2 regions of the Shewanella sp. 10B genome follow, and region 1 is predicted to be linked to the other one. Evidence: predicted binding sites of a transcription regulator. Region 1 holds the regulator's gene; the other holds the start of a gene.
What was found. Region 1 encodes LexA, which represses DNA repair genes until DNA is damaged. Its sites were predicted from a motif close to TACTGTATNNNNATACAGTA; they were not measured.
Positions count from the first base shown of each region.

Region 2: M0415_RS16710 (DNA topoisomerase III) is a predicted target of LexA. The motif match lies at 3,652-3,671, and genes of this name have one in related genera.

Region 1 covers NZ_JAMDJO010000004.1:90,266-97,905, forward strand. Annotated here, with positions in the region: gene M0415_RS15535 (VOC family protein) at 1-169, opposite strand, end outside; gene mtr (tryptophan permease) at 302-1,558, opposite strand; gene plsB (glycerol-3-phosphate 1-O-acyltransferase PlsB) at 1,558-3,981, opposite strand; gene lexA (transcriptional repressor LexA) at 4,143-4,763, shown strand; gene M0415_RS15555 (cell division inhibitor SulA) at 4,760-5,272, shown strand; gene coxB (cytochrome c oxidase subunit II) at 5,679-7,220, shown strand; gene ctaD (cytochrome c oxidase subunit I) at 7,230-7,640, shown strand, end outside.
Region 2 covers NZ_JAMDJO010000005.1:116,776-124,415, forward strand. Annotated here, with positions in the region: gene M0415_RS16700 (sigma-54 interaction domain-containing protein) at 1-20, shown strand, start outside; gene M0415_RS16705 (porin) at 106-1,275, opposite strand; gene M0415_RS16710 (DNA topoisomerase III) at 1,525-3,639, opposite strand; gene M0415_RS16715 (hypothetical protein) at 3,839-4,126, shown strand; gene M0415_RS16720 (alanine/glycine:cation symporter family protein) at 4,490-5,974, shown strand; gene purF (amidophosphoribosyltransferase) at 6,088-7,602, opposite strand.

The DNA of each region.
Region 1 (7,640 bases):
CTAAGTCATCACCGTCGAGGTTGAACAACGAGAAATGGCCATTAGGAATCGCCATTTCCACCGCATTCCAACCAAACAGCGCGTGGTAAAACGCCTGTGCACCCTGCCAGTCATGGCTCGCCAGTTCGACCCAACAGGCCTGTCCCTGCGCGTACTGAGTAATCCTCATTGCAGACTCCAATCAAACAGATAATGTGTTCGAGTTAAGCTGGAGTTTAGGCAACTGTCCAGTTTTGGCGATAAAAAGATGAATATAAAGAAAAAGCCCTCAATTTGAGGGCTTGATTCGTACGAGAAATACTTAGGAGAACTGCGGCAATAGATTCGCCATCGCGAGTAGATGACAAGCCCCAGTCACCACGCCATATAACACCACAAGGATAATTAAGGGTGTGCCACCAAAGACTCTAAAACCTTGATGGTTTGGGAACTGCTGTCTCGATTTATAGGCCATCAGTGCAGGCACGATGACGGCCCACACGGTTGCCGCTAAGGCAGCGAAACCTATGGCGATCAAAAAGCCATCGGGGAATAACAAACCTAAAATGGTCGGCGGTACAAAGGTGACTACCGCCGTTTTCATCCGCCCCGAACGCGTATCGTCGAACCCGAATAAATCGGCCAAATAATCGAATAAACCTAAGGTCACACCGAGGAAAGAAGACGCCACAGCTAAGTTAGCAAACAGGGTTAACATGCTGTTTAACCAGCTGCTTTCCATTACTTTCGACAAGGCGCCGACTAACACGCCCATATTGCCACCCTGGGCAATAATCTCACTAAACTGGCTGCGAGGAATGTTGCCCATAGTGGCCACCAACCAACAGGCATAAATGATCAGCGCGATGAAAGTACCGACGAAAATCGCTTTGATGATGGTCGATGAATCTTTGCCGTAGTACTTCACCAGACTCGGCACGTTGCCATGATAGCCAAAACTTGCCAGACCAAAGGGCAAGGCCGCCCACAGATAAGGCATAAAGCTTTGATTACCATCCGGTTCGAGCAGCTTAGTCACATCGATTTCGATCAGTAAGTTACCAATCGCGAGAAAGAAAGTGATGATCATCCCGCCAAGCATTATGGTCGTAATACGATCCACCGCCTTGGTGCTGATCAACACGATACAAGCCAGCACGACCGCAAACACTAATCCGGCAACACTCTGGGGTAACTCAATCCCCATACCCTGTAGGCTATGGTTAACAATCGAGCCGCCGCCACTGATGTAGGCATAGGTTAAGATGTAGAGCACGAAGGCAATCGATACCCCATTCACGATCCGCCAGAACTGGCCTAGGGTTTCCTTGGTCAGGGTATCGAAACTCGCTCCCGGCTCAAAATGCAGGTTGGTTTCGAGCAGTAACAGTCCCGACATCAACATGCAGAACCAAATACCGAGTAACATCAGTACCGAGTAGCCAAACCACATGCCAGCGCCCACAACGGGCAAAGAAAACATCCCCGCCCCGACTGTGGTGCCGGCAATAATCATGGCACCACCGAGCAAAGACTTGCCCACCGGCTTATTCTTCACCGCATTCATATGGTTAGCCATTAAACGATATGCTCCGCAGTCACGCTCGCTACTATGGTTTGTCTCACTGAGGCTCGAAGTAAGCTATTAGCTTGATCGCGAATACGCTCAACGTCGGATTTATCTTCCTTCTCGGAGAAATAACCCAACTCTTTAAGCTTAACACTCAAGGTGTTATAGAGTTTCTTGTCGTAGAATTCTGGTGCAGTAATTCCATGCAGCGCCCCTAAACGTTGGGCAAGCAGATGGCTTTCAGACTCCAGCTCCGAACGCTCCATCTTAGGTCTGTGGGCCAGCAGATTGAAAATAATCGCATAGCGTTGCAAAGTCTCGCTAACGCTTCCGGCCAGCAACAACATTTGGCTAGTGTGCTCGGTCACCACCGACAGCGTATCGCTTTCCTGCACTAGACCCTGCTCAATAAACAGATCCAGCACTTGATTCACATAACTTGGGAGGTCCTTGATACCCATGAATAACTCCGCCTTCAGAAGCGGATAGAAGTCACTCACAATCCCTAGGATATGGGCTCTTGAAATCTGCTTATTGTTGGTTAAACAGCTGGCAATCAACGACGGAATGATAAACAAGTGGATGATATTGTTACGATAATAAGTCATTGAAATCGCTTGATTCGCGTCAATAGATACAATCTCACCCAGAGGATCGGCGTGGATGGAGAACTTATTCAGCTCTAATCCTTGTTGCACCAAGTGCTTGCCATCACCTTCGGCCACCGACGTAAACGAAGTGTAAGGCACACGCTTAAGCAGAGTTAAGTACAAATCTAACTGACGCTCGAGCAAGCAACGCTCTAGGGCATTTTGCTCCGACGCCAGCAGCACTAAGCTGGTTAAGGTAATTGAACTGGCGGCAGCAGCATCGTTAATGCGGGTCATCACACGATTCGCTAACACGTTCACCGCAGGGGTTAACCAAGTCGGTTTTTGTTCGGGATCGTCGGCCACTTCAGTGCGCCAGTTTGGCGCCGTTTCATTCAAGAAGTTTTGCAGTGTAATCGGCTCGCCAAAGTTGACATAACCTTGGCCAAAATTACCTAATTTACGAATAGCACCAAAGACTTGCCATACAGATTCTTTCTGTTTTTTCTTACCACTCAGCTCTTTGTGATAAGTCGCCACTTCCATCACGTGATCGTAGCCTAAATACACAGGCACTAAGGTGACTGGGCGTTCGATACCACGCAGCACACTGTTGATCGTCATGGCGATCATGCCCGTTTTCGGCGCCAATAGACGACCGGTGCGAGAACGGCCACCCTCAGAGAAATACTCAACCGAATATCCCTTAGCGAACAACTGATCGAGGTATTCACGGAACACGGCCGTATAAAGTTTATTACCGTTAAAACTACGGCGAATAAAGAAAGCCCCGCCACGGCGGAACAACGGCCCAGCTGGCCAGAAGTTTAGGTTAATCCCCGCCGCAATATGCGGTGGCACCATGCCTTGGTAATACAGAATGTAAGATAACAGTAGGTAATCCATATGGCTGCGATGGCAAGGTACATACACAATCTCGTGACCATCATGGTGCAGCTGGCGGATTTGCTCGGCACCTTTGATATTGATACCGCTGTAGAGCTTGTTCCATAACCAAGTTAAGAAACGCTCGGCAATACGCACTAGGCTATCGGAATAATTCGCTGCAATTTCATCAAGATATTCAATTGCTGTTTCACGAGCTTGGGTTTCGGAAATCTTCTTACTCGCCGCTTCTTCCTGAATCGCCTTGCGTAAGGATTCGGATTTCAACAGGGAGTGGAACATCGCCTGACGATTAGGCAGCACAGGCCCTGTCATCACTTTGCGTTGGCGGCGGAAATGTACTCTAGCCACCCGCGCCAGTTTATGGGCAATCCCCATATCGGTGCCGTGTTCGTCGGCCATGTAACGCAGCGATACCGCATTAGAAAACTGCACAAAGTTATGACGACCCAAAAATAAGATCATCAAGCACTTACGTAACCACGTTGGATTCTCGCGCTCAAGCACAGCCGCCTTCATGGTGTCGTCTTCTTTACCCGGAGTTCGGCCCCAATACAGACTCACAGGCACCAGCTGAATATCTAACTCAGGCTTTTCCTTATGGACAGCCAACAAACGCATAAAACATTCGAGGAATGGTTCATTACTGGCACGCTCGCCAAACAAAGGCTTACGGCCTTCGAGGCAAACGACGCGGGGCGCGACAACGCCATTTACCACGAGCGGCTCGTAGGGGCTTGGCAAACCCAGCTTAGTGGTGATCTCGCTTAACGCAGCAATATCACTCAGGGATTCTGTTTTCATTACATAAGCAAGCGGTCTGGACGCGTCCAGATTCAGATCGGCAAAGGGATCCTGCGGCACAACAATAGTGTGCACTAAGTGTTTTTGGATCCAGCGTAATGATTTCAACCAAAGAGAGTCTTGTTTAGGCATTATTCTTATGCAATGTAAGTACGTTCATTAGCCCCATAGAATACCAGATTCTAGGGAACATTCGCTAATACTCTCCAATCGCGTTAAAAAGTGGTTAATACTTGCACTACGAATAATACTGTATATACTAACAGTAACTGTATAGAAAAACAGGAAAGAACATGAGACCGTTGACGCCACGCCAAGCTGAAATTTTAGAGCTGATTAAACGTAATATTGCCGAGACTGGCATGCCACCCACCCGGGCCGAAATCGCCACCCGTTTGGGTTTTAAAAGTGCAAATGCCGCCGAGGAACACCTTAAGGCATTGGCGAAAAAAGGCTGCATCGAGATCATGCCAGGCACTTCCCGCGGGATCCGCCTCCCAGTTGAGGAAGAAGATAACAGCGAATCAGGCTTACCACTGATTGGCCAAGTGGCTGCGGGCGAACCTATCCTCGCCCAAGAGCATGTCGAACAGTACTACCAAGTCGACCCTAGCATGTTCCACCCAGCCGCCGATTTCTTACTGCGTGTCAGAGGCGACAGTATGAAGAACATCGGTATCCTCGAGGGGGATCTGCTCGCCGTTCATAAAGTACAGCAAGCGCGCAATGGCCAAGTAGTTGTTGCTCGCGTTGACGATGATGTAACAGTTAAACGCTTTGAAAAGAAAGGGAATCTAGTTTATCTACATGCAGAGAATGAAGATTACTCCCCAATTAAAGTCGATTTAAGTTTCCAAAGTCTAACAATAGAAGGGCTCGCCGTAGGGGTGATCCGCAATGGAGATTGGCTATGAACAAACTATTAGGTAATGCCCCGCGTCACCCCGGTTTATGGCTCGATGCGGTACGCGAAACCGATACTGACTGGCAGCATACGCCTATCATCACTATGCCCACCCAGAGCCAAGGGCGCCAGGAACTGATACAGCTTAGCAAGCAGTTAGCACAACTGAGCCAACAAGGTCGCTGGGTCGTGCTCATCAACCCACCGAGTATTGGCTACAAGCAGTTACTGGCCACCGCTGGCGTGCGTATGGATCGCGTCCTCTTAGTCCATGCTAAAGATGAAGTCGAAACCCTGTGGGCTATGGAAAAAGCCTTAACCAGTGGCACTTCAAGCGCAGTAATTACTTGGATCCACTCACTCGATGCCCGTGACAATCGTCGTTTGCAAATTGTGGCCAAGAGCGCCCGCGCCATGGGAATAGTGCTCGAAGGTGTTGTAAATCACTCGACTGCGGACGCGACACTCAAGCAGCCCGCTCACTTTGCCCAAGGTAGTTTTTTTAGCTCTGTTCATTAAAATTTTTGCACTGCGTATTTAGCCTTGAAAGCCGCCTCACCTGTGAATGTGGGGCTTTTTTTTGGCAATTTTTCAGACAATTAGAAAAAGAAGTGATCTTGATCAATTTTTAAACAGCAAGTATGTTTGATTCAGACGAGCATAATATATCGCCCGTTTAGGCAAAAAATATCGACGATTTATCGAATATCTCTTGCCCACAAAAATCGAGAATAATGGGTTTATTCAGCAGTATGTGCCAGTGTGGCTAATACCAGCAGTAACAATACTTAATCAAAAGTAAGCCGCCAACGCACGTTGAAGTCAGAGAAGCTTTTTTGGGAACTGAAGAGTTTGCATAGAGTTGAGACTTACTGTGTTGCTCTTCTTTGTAGTTGCTATTCGCAATTGGCAGAGGAGAAGTCTTGTGAAGCAATGGTTGTATTGTTTACTCGTGGTGCTATTCGCCCCACCGTTGGCCGCAGCGGACATGCGGTTCAACATGACCCCCGGCGTAACAGAAATCAGTGGCAAGGTTTATCACTTACACATGACGATTCTGTATATCTGCTGCGCGATAGGCTTAGTGGTTTTTGGCGTGATGATTTATGCCATGATCAACCACAGAAAATCCAAGGGTGCGGTCGCGTCTCACTTCCATGAGAGTACAAAAGTCGAAATCGCGTGGACGATTATTCCTTTTGTCATTCTGATCTTAATGGCGATTCCCGCCACGAAAACTTTGATTGCCATGGAAGATCCCAGCAATGCCGATCTCACGGTAAAAGTCACAGGCTCTCAATGGAAATGGCACTATAGCTACTTCGATCAAGATATTGATTTTTACAGCATTCTCGCAACACCAAGACCTCAAATCGAAGGTAGTGAAGCCAAGGGGGAGCACTACTTACTCGAGGTCGACAAACCCCTAGTATTACCCATCAATCGCAAAATCCGTTTCTTGATGACCTCAGAGGATGTTATCCACTCATGGTGGATGCCCGCCTTTGCCGTTAAAAAAGACGCTAACCCAGGTTTTATCAACGAGGCGTGGACCCGTATCGATAAACCCGGCATTTACCGTGGCCAATGTGCCGAGCTTTGCGGTAAAGACCATGGTTTTATGCCGATAGTGGTGCAGGCATTGCCCGAAGCCGAGTTCGATGCTTGGGTTGAAGAACAAAAACAAGCCGCCAATGCCGCAGCGCAAGCCGCACAAGCCGCGTTATCGCAAACACTGACTAAAGAAGAGTTGATGGCTCAGGGTGAGCAAGTTTACCTCGGTCACTGCGCGGCCTGTCACCAACCTAACGGTGAAGGTCTACAAGGAGTATTCCCGCACCTCAAAGGCAGCCCCATTGCGACCGGACCACTGAGCGGCCATCTTGAAATCGTGCTCAATGGTAAAGCGGGTACGGCCATGCAAGCCTTTGGCAAACAATTAACGACCCAAGAGATTGCCGCCGTGATTACCTATGAGCGTAATGCGTGGGGCAATAACACGGGGGATGCGGTGCAAGCCAAAGACGTTGATGCCCATAAATCCGGTGGCACCAATAGCGAACCAGTAGCAACGACTCCGCCCCCCGCAACCACCGATGCACCAAAAGCGGCGACAGAACCCGCCGCCAGTGTCGACCCCGCGAGTCTTCCCACGCTTAGCCATGCTGAACTGATGGCCGAAGGGGAAAAAACCTATGCCACGATTTGCGCCGCCTGCCACCAGCTAACAGGTGCAGGTATGCCCCCAGCCTTCCCCGCCCTTGCTGGCAGCGCTATTGCAACGGGTCCAGTCGCCAATCACATCGACATTGTGATGCACGGAAAACCGGGCACGGCGATGCAGGCATTTGGCACACAACTCACGCCACAACAGCTTGCCGCCATCATTACTTATGAGCGCAATGCGTGGGGCAATAATACTGGCGATACAGTGCAACCCGCTGATATTGCTCGCCATGGACAGTAGGGGATTAAGATGAGCACACTGACTCAAGATCAAATTGCCGCCCATGATGAACACCATCACGGTGCACCTAAAGGCATCATGCGCTGGTTACTCACCACCAACCACAAGGACATTGGCACCCTGTACCTATGGTTTAGTTTCATAATGTTTTTAACCGGTGGTGCAATGGCCATGGTGATCCGCGCCGAACTCTTTCAGCCCGGATTACAACTCGTTGAACCTAACTTCTTCAACCAAATGACCACAGTACATGGGTTAATCATGGTATTCGGCGCCGTGATGCCAGCCTTTACAGGGCTGGCTAACTGGCTGATCCCTATGATGATTGGCGCGCCCGATATGGCGCTTCCTCGGATGAACAACTGGAGTTTCTGGATCCTGCCCTTCGCCTTTACTATTTTACTGAGCTCACTGTTTATG
Region 2 (7,640 bases), on a different contig from region 1:
AGAAGTTAGGGATTGTGTAATGCATTGATAAGGAGTGGATAGTTATGAAAAAGGCCACAACACAATATGTGGCCTTTGATTTATTTTGCCGAATTAATTGGCCAATTAGAAGAAATAACGAATACCAACGGCATAGTTGTTATCCTGTAGATCTTCGTAGGCTTTATCGTCCATATCACTGAAATCAATTTTGGCTTCGGCATACATAATAGTGTCGCGGCTATAGCGATAATGCAGGCCTAGCACAGCAAATTGGCGGGTCCATTTACCTTGGATAACGGTGTTTTCATCGGTATCCAAATCTTGGTAAGTCAGCAATAAGCTAGGTACGAATCCGTTATCGTAGTGGTAAGCAACAATAAATTCGGCACCGGTTGAATCGTAGAGATCGCCACCGACTAACTCGTTTTGCTCACTCTTATGGGCGTTAAAACCAACATACAGACCGTCGGCATCACGACCCGGCGCATATTGGTAGAAGCTGCCGTATTGGGCGCCGATACCGATGATTTGATTGGTATTATCGACGTCTTTACCCGCAAGATTGCCAGTGAAGTCACCACGGTTAAAGCCCGCTAACACCTTAAATTTGTCGGTGAAATAGTAAGTTGCACTCGCGCCATAGCTAGGGTCGAAACTCAGCTCCGAACCATCCTTTAAGGTGTTGCCTAAATTGTCATAGAGCGCCACATCGCTATTTTGCTTAGAAGCGTATTGCACCGCGATATGCAGATTGCCAAAGGTATTGCGGTATTGCAGCGCCGCATCGGCACGACCCGCACCAGTGAGGCCGCCATCACCGAAGGTATAAGCACCGACAGACCAGCCGGTAAAGGCATTGAGCACGTCTGTGGTGTAAGCCACATCGTAATAAGCCCCCCACTGCTTACCAAAGGTGAGCGAGCCCCATTTGTCGTGCGACATGCCGACATAACCTAAACGGTTAAAGAGGAAATCTGAGGTTTTTGAAGCCGATAACTGACCACCACCTTGACCTTGGGTATAGATCAGGCCATCGTCACTGGTGACCATGTTAATGCCCCATTCGGTATGGGCAAAGGAGCGCCAACCATTTTTCTCTTGGCGGTCGAAACGAAATCCCACGCGGGAAAAGTTATCAATTACTGAAGTTTCGTGGCCATCGTTTAACGCCGCAAAGCCTAGCCAGCCCATCATATTGACGCTATTGGTTTGATCGTTATACAGCTCGACCGCTTGCGTTGTACCAGACAACAGCACCGCAGGGATCATCACTGCTAGCAATTTCTTTTTCATATCATCTACACCTTTTAATTCAGCTAAACCATATATAATCATATGATTTAATTGGCTTATTATATTCTCCAGCCAACACACAGCAGTTTGCATGCCACGGCGCTGAAAAGCTGAATTTGAAGGTGTTTTTTAGAAGTGGATCCGCCAATCACGAAATATCGTGATTGGCGGTAATTAAATATCGCGGAATAAATTAAATATCGTTACCAAATCCCGTGGTTTAGCGACAGTTTGATCACATATGTGTCATCAAGCTTGGGCGACCGCTTTGCTCGCTCGCCGTCTAGGGGCTGTCGGTTTAGCTGTCGTGGAGGTAGAAGATGCTGCGGCTGAATTGCTAGCATTCCCTTTTTTAGCGCCCGTTCCGGCTTTTTTCCCGCCAGCAGCGCCTCTGGCTCCGGCTTTTCGATAACCGGACTTTTTAGTCGCGGCACGCTTAAAACCCTGCCCTTTTAAGCCATTGAGGGCTGAGGGTAATTGAGCGCCTGCATTTTCGATTAAGTTATTTAGCGTCCCCAGCAGTGGCTGCATAAATCCTTGATAAGAGATTTCTTTATGACAGATACCGTTCAGGCTTGCCTCCCACAGCGCCGTCATATCGGGCGTTGTGGCGCTCAGGGGCAAACTATTGATTAAGCCCTTGCCCACCTCAGTGGCTACAATCGACTTGCCCTGACGCTGAATAAAGCCTCGCTTAAACAGCAGCTCAATAATGCCTGCGCGAGTTGCTTCCGTACCTAGGCCATCGGTTTCCTTTAAAATTTTGCGGATCTCGGGATCTGTCACATAACGGTTAATCCCTGTCATTGCGCTCAGCAAGGTCGCATCGGTAAAAGCCTTGGGTGGTTGAGTTTGCTTCTCGACTAATTCACCGTGGTGACAATGAAGCACTTGCCCTAAGGTAAGCGGCGGTAGTTGACCAACATATTCTCCTTCCTCTGCGTCCTTTTCGCCTTGCGCAAAACTCGCTGCGGATGATGCGTCCTTTCGTTCGTTCTCTTCTCTGGCAAACAGTTGTTTCCAACCGAGGGACTTATCCTGTTTTGCCTTAGTTTTAAAAAGGCCACCTTCGATCGTCACCTCGACCGCAGTTTCACTGTAGCAATAGGCGGGGTAAAATTGTGCCAAATACTGGCGAGCAACATGCAGATAAAGCTGTCTTTCCCGCTGGCTTAAACCGCTTAGATTGGGCTGTTTTTCCGTTGGAATTATGGCGTGATGGGCATCGACTTTTTTATCATCCCACGCCTTAGATTTAAGCCGAGGATTCGGCGCCTCAGCGTGTACGACTAACTCGGGCGCACCGCCCATGATGGCCGCTAATACCCCGCTTGCAAGCCCATGCTGCTCCGTGGGCAAATAACGGCTGTCTGAGCGTGGATAGGTGATTAGCTTATGGCGCTCGTATAAGCTCTGGCAGGTATCGAGCACGTCCTTCGCGCTCATACCAAAGCGCTTGGCGGCATCGATTTGCAGCGCCGATAAACTGTAGGGTAAAGGCGGATTCTGCTGCTTATCCTTAGTGCTTAACTGGGTCACTTTGGCGGGTTTATCGGTGATCCGGCGCACCACATTTTGCGCTAAACCCTTAGCGAGCACGCGCCCCTCTTCATCCATATAGGGTAAGCAGGCTTCACTGGGTTGCCACTTCGCCGTGAAAGCCTGATCTTTGTCCGTCACTAAGTGAGCCAGAACCTCATAAAAAGGCTTAGATTGGAAGTTCGCGATTTCTTCATCGCGGCGCACGATAAGCCCAAGCAGTGGTGTCTGTACTCGACCGACTGATAGTACGCCCTGATAGCCGACCTTTTTCCCTTGGATGGTGTAGGCCCGCGTCATATTCATGCCATAGAGCCAATCGGCGCGGCTTCGGGCAAGCGCCGAGGTCGACAAAGGAATAAACTCACGGTTACTGCGTAACTGCGACAGGGCACGTTTCACCGCCTGTGGGTTTAAGTCGCTAATAAGGAGTCGCTGCGTTTGCTGTAATTTATCGCCAGTCACACCCAAATAGGCGATCACTTCATCAACCAATAACTGCCCTTCGCGGTCGGGATCGCCAGCGTTCACTAGCGTATCGGCCTGTTTCACCAGCTTTTTAAGCACTGTGAGTTGGCTGCGGGTCGCGGCCTTAGGTTTAAGCTGCCATTTCTCGGGTACTATGGGTAAATGCTCAAATTTCCACGATTTAAACTCGGGATTATAGGCATTGGGCTCGGCCTGTTCGAGCAAGTGTCCCACACACCAAGACACGCAGTTGCCCTGGGCGTCTTCAATAAACCCGTCACCTTTTTTGTGGGGTTTAGGCAGCACATCGGCAATTGCACGCCCAAGGCTTGGTTTTTCAGCAATATAGAGGATCATATCTACATTAAACACTGGATATAATTACAGTGTAATTTAGCCCAAAGCGGACAAGAGTGCAAACCGCCGTTTTGCCTCGAGGGTCGATTGAACTTGATGAATGGCGATGGAACACTAAAGCTGTGTAAATTTAGTTGAGAACAATTCTCATCTAAAACTAAAATCCCTTGCATCCATTACGAGGAATTGAGAAAAAGAGATGAATACACTGACCTTGCCAAGCCCTATAACCCCCGTCTTTAAGCCAGCGCTTGCCTTAAGATTCAATCAACTAGTGATCTTCTACAGCCTGTTATTGCTGGCGTTAAGTCTACTTTGTGAAATGGGACTTAAAAGGCTAGGATTTGAGGCGCCTTTCCTTTCTTGGGCTTTTATCCTGTATTTACCCGTGGCAGTAAGCCTGTCTTTACTATTAAAACATAGGGTTAGCCGCCGCAGTCTGGCATGGCTATTCGGACTATGGATGCTGTTATGGCTGGTAATGTAAGCCCCGTTTTTTAAGCCTTGTGTGGATACTTACACGAACATCCGCTTCGGCAAAAATAAAGAGTGCCAACCCACACCCTTGCCTCACCTTTCTCCTACATCCCGACTGTCAAACTCAGTTAGTAATCTAGTCAGTTAACGCACCGCTAAATCCCTGCTCAGTAAAGCCACCAAATAAAGAACGTTAAACTATCAATTATTTAACAACTTTAGCTATGAAGCGGCTCAAAAAGCCGTTATGTTGAAGCTCTTGGGCGTGCGCACACGTCTTAACCTTAGGCCAAATTGGCCGTTTAGTACCCAAACTTACAAGCAAATATCTTAAAAACTCTGCAAAAACAACAGAATATTGGAGTTGAATTATATGAATGAGATTGTTAATGCGGTCAACAATATCGTTTGGAGCCCCGCACTCGTTTATCTTTGCCTCGGTGTAGGACTCTTTTTCTCCCTGCGCTCACGTTTCTTACAGTTACGCCATTTACCCGAAATGATCCGTTTAATGTTTGATGGTAAGAGCACTGATGCTGGTGTGTCTTCCTTCCAAGCCTTAGCCATGACTTTAGCAGGTCGTGTGGGAACCGGAAACATTGCCGGTGTCGCCACTGCGATTACCTTCGGCGGTCCGGGGGCATTGTTTTGGATGTGGATGGTAGCGTTTCTTGGCGCCAGCTCCGCATTCGTCGAATCCACCTTAGGCCAAGTCTACAAAGAAAAAATCAATGGAGAGTATCGCGGCGGCCCCGCCTTTTACATTGAAAAAGGCTTAGGCATGAAGTGGTACGCTTGGACATTTGCCATTGCGACCATTTTTGCCTGCGGAATTTTACTGCCTGGCGTGCAAGCCAACTCGATTGGTTCGAGCCTAAAAACCGCCTTCGATATCGACCCTAACGTCACCGCTGCCATCCTCGCTATGCTGTTAGGTTTCATTATCTTTGGTGGCGTAAAACGTATTGCCCACTTCGCCAGTACCGTAGTGCCCTTTATGGCACTGGGTTATATCATTGTCGCCTGCGTGATTATTGCCCTTAACATTGGTCAGCTGCCCGATATTATTATGTTGATCCTAAAAAGTGCCTTCGGACTCGATGCGGGCTTTGGTGCGATTCTAGGTCTTGCGATTATGTGGGGGGTAAAACGCGGTATTTACTCAAACGAAGCAGGCCAAGGTACTGGGCCACACGCTTCTTCTGCCGCCGCCGTGAGCCACCCTGCCAAACAAGGTTTAGTGCAAGCCTTCTCAGTGTATGTCGATACCCTATTCGTCTGTTCAGCCACCGGCTTTATGCTGCTGATCACGGGTTTGTATAATGTGCAAGGCCCAGATGGCGCCGCGCTGTATACTGGGATTGCGGGCGTCGCAGCAGGCCCTGGTTATGTGCAAACCGCAATGGAAAGCATGATGCCAGGCTTTGGTAATATGTTCGTTGCCGTCGCGCTGTTCTTCTTCGCCTTCACCACCATTGTGGCCTACTACTATATTGCCGAAACCAACATTGCCTATATCAATCGCAAGGCGAATCGTCCTTGGCTCACAGTGGTACTGAAAGTAGTGCTGATGGCATCAACTGTTTATGGCACGGTGAAAACCGCCGATTTGGCCTGGGGCATGGGTGACATTGGCGTGGGACTGATGGCGTGGCTAAACATTATCTCCATTATTCTGCTACAACGCATCGCCTTCACTTGCCTGAAGGATTATGAGTCGCAACAGAAACAAGGGGTTGAGCCGTTATTCGATCCTGAAAAGCTCGGTATTCCCCATGCAGATTATTGGGTTGAGCGCAAGAATGCGCAGGATGAACTAGCGCAGAGTCAATCCAGCGAGACTCCCAAAATCTCTTAAGGATTGAAACTACTAACAAAAAGCCAGTGAATAATCACTGGCTTTTTTGTTGTTCATTTTAAAGTGCGCCGACGCTTAACGCCGAGCACACTTTCCATCTTAAGAATTTCGTCTTATGGATGGCAAACGTTGTGTAACTCTAAGTTAGTGCCAATGTCTTTATTACGGTCGGCCTTGGCATCGTCGTTACGTAACTGAGTTAAGTGGTCGAGGTAAGATTGATCAACATCGTTCGTGATGTAGTGACCGTCGAACACTGAGGTTTCGAAACGTTTGATCTCTGGGTTTTCCATTCTCACCGCTTCAACCAGATCCGGCAGATTTTGGAAGATAATCCCATCGGCGCCAATCAGCTTAGCAATTTCATCGGCATCACGACCGTGGGCAATCAGCTCATTCGAGGTTGGCATATCGATACCATAAACGTTCGGGAAACGGATTTCTGGTGCCGCCGAGGCAAAGTACACTTTCTTAGCACCCGCTTCACGCGCCATCTCAATGATTTGCTCCGACGTGGTACCACGCACGATAGAGTCATCGACTAACAAAACGTTCTTACCTTTAAACTCAGTGTTGATGGCATTGAGTTTACGGCGTACCGATTTTTTACGCTCCTGTTGACCAGGCATAATAAAGGTACGGCCGATATAACGGTTCTTCACAAAACCTTGGCGGTAAGGTAAGTCCATGCAACGGGCGATTTCTAATGCGATATCGCATGAGGTTTCAGGAATAGGGATCACCACGTCGATATCATGGTCGTACCATTCTTTTTTGATCTTTTCACCGAGCTTAGCACCCATGTTTACGCGGCTAGCGTAAACAGAGACGTTGTCGATAGTCGAATCAGGACGCGCAAAATACACGAATTCGAAGATACAAGGTGAGTAGCTTGGCTCTTTTGCGCATTGGCGAGTGTAAAGCTGACCATCGAGAGAGATATAAATCGCTTCGCCTGGTGCCACATCGCGCATCACTTCAAAACCCACGGCATCGAGCGCCACGCTCTCAGAGGCCACCATGTACTCAGTACCAGTTGGGGTTTCGTGCTTACCTAATACCAGTGGACGAATACCGAAAGGATCGCGAAATGCCACCAGACCTTGGCCGATAATCATGGCCACAACCGCATAGGCGCCTCGGGCTTGCTCGTGCACTTTGGCGATAGTGTCGAACACTTCGTCAGGCGTCAGCATTAAGCTAGTGGTTTTTTGCAGCTCATCGGCCAGCAGGTTTAATAATACTTCTGAGTCGGATGTGGTGTTCACATGGCGACGTTTTTTGATCAGGCCTTCAGCTAATTCAACCGTGTTGGTTAAGTTACCGTTATGGGCTAATGAAATCCCAAATGGCGAGTTAACATAGAAAGGCTGCGCTTCTGACGCGCTGGAACTGCCTGCAGTAGGATAACGTACGTGGCCAATACCTGCATTGCCCTGTAGGCGTTGCATGTGTTTGACTTCAAATACATCTTTGACCAGACCATTGGCTTTACGTAGTCTGAAAGCACCACGATCAACGGTCACAATACCTGCCGCATCCTGACCTCTGTGTTGAAGCACGGTCAGTGCGTCATAAATGGTCTGATTAACCGATGATTGGCCAACTATTCCGACGATACCACACATGGGTAAGCTTCCTCATTGTAAGATGTTCTATGCCCTTT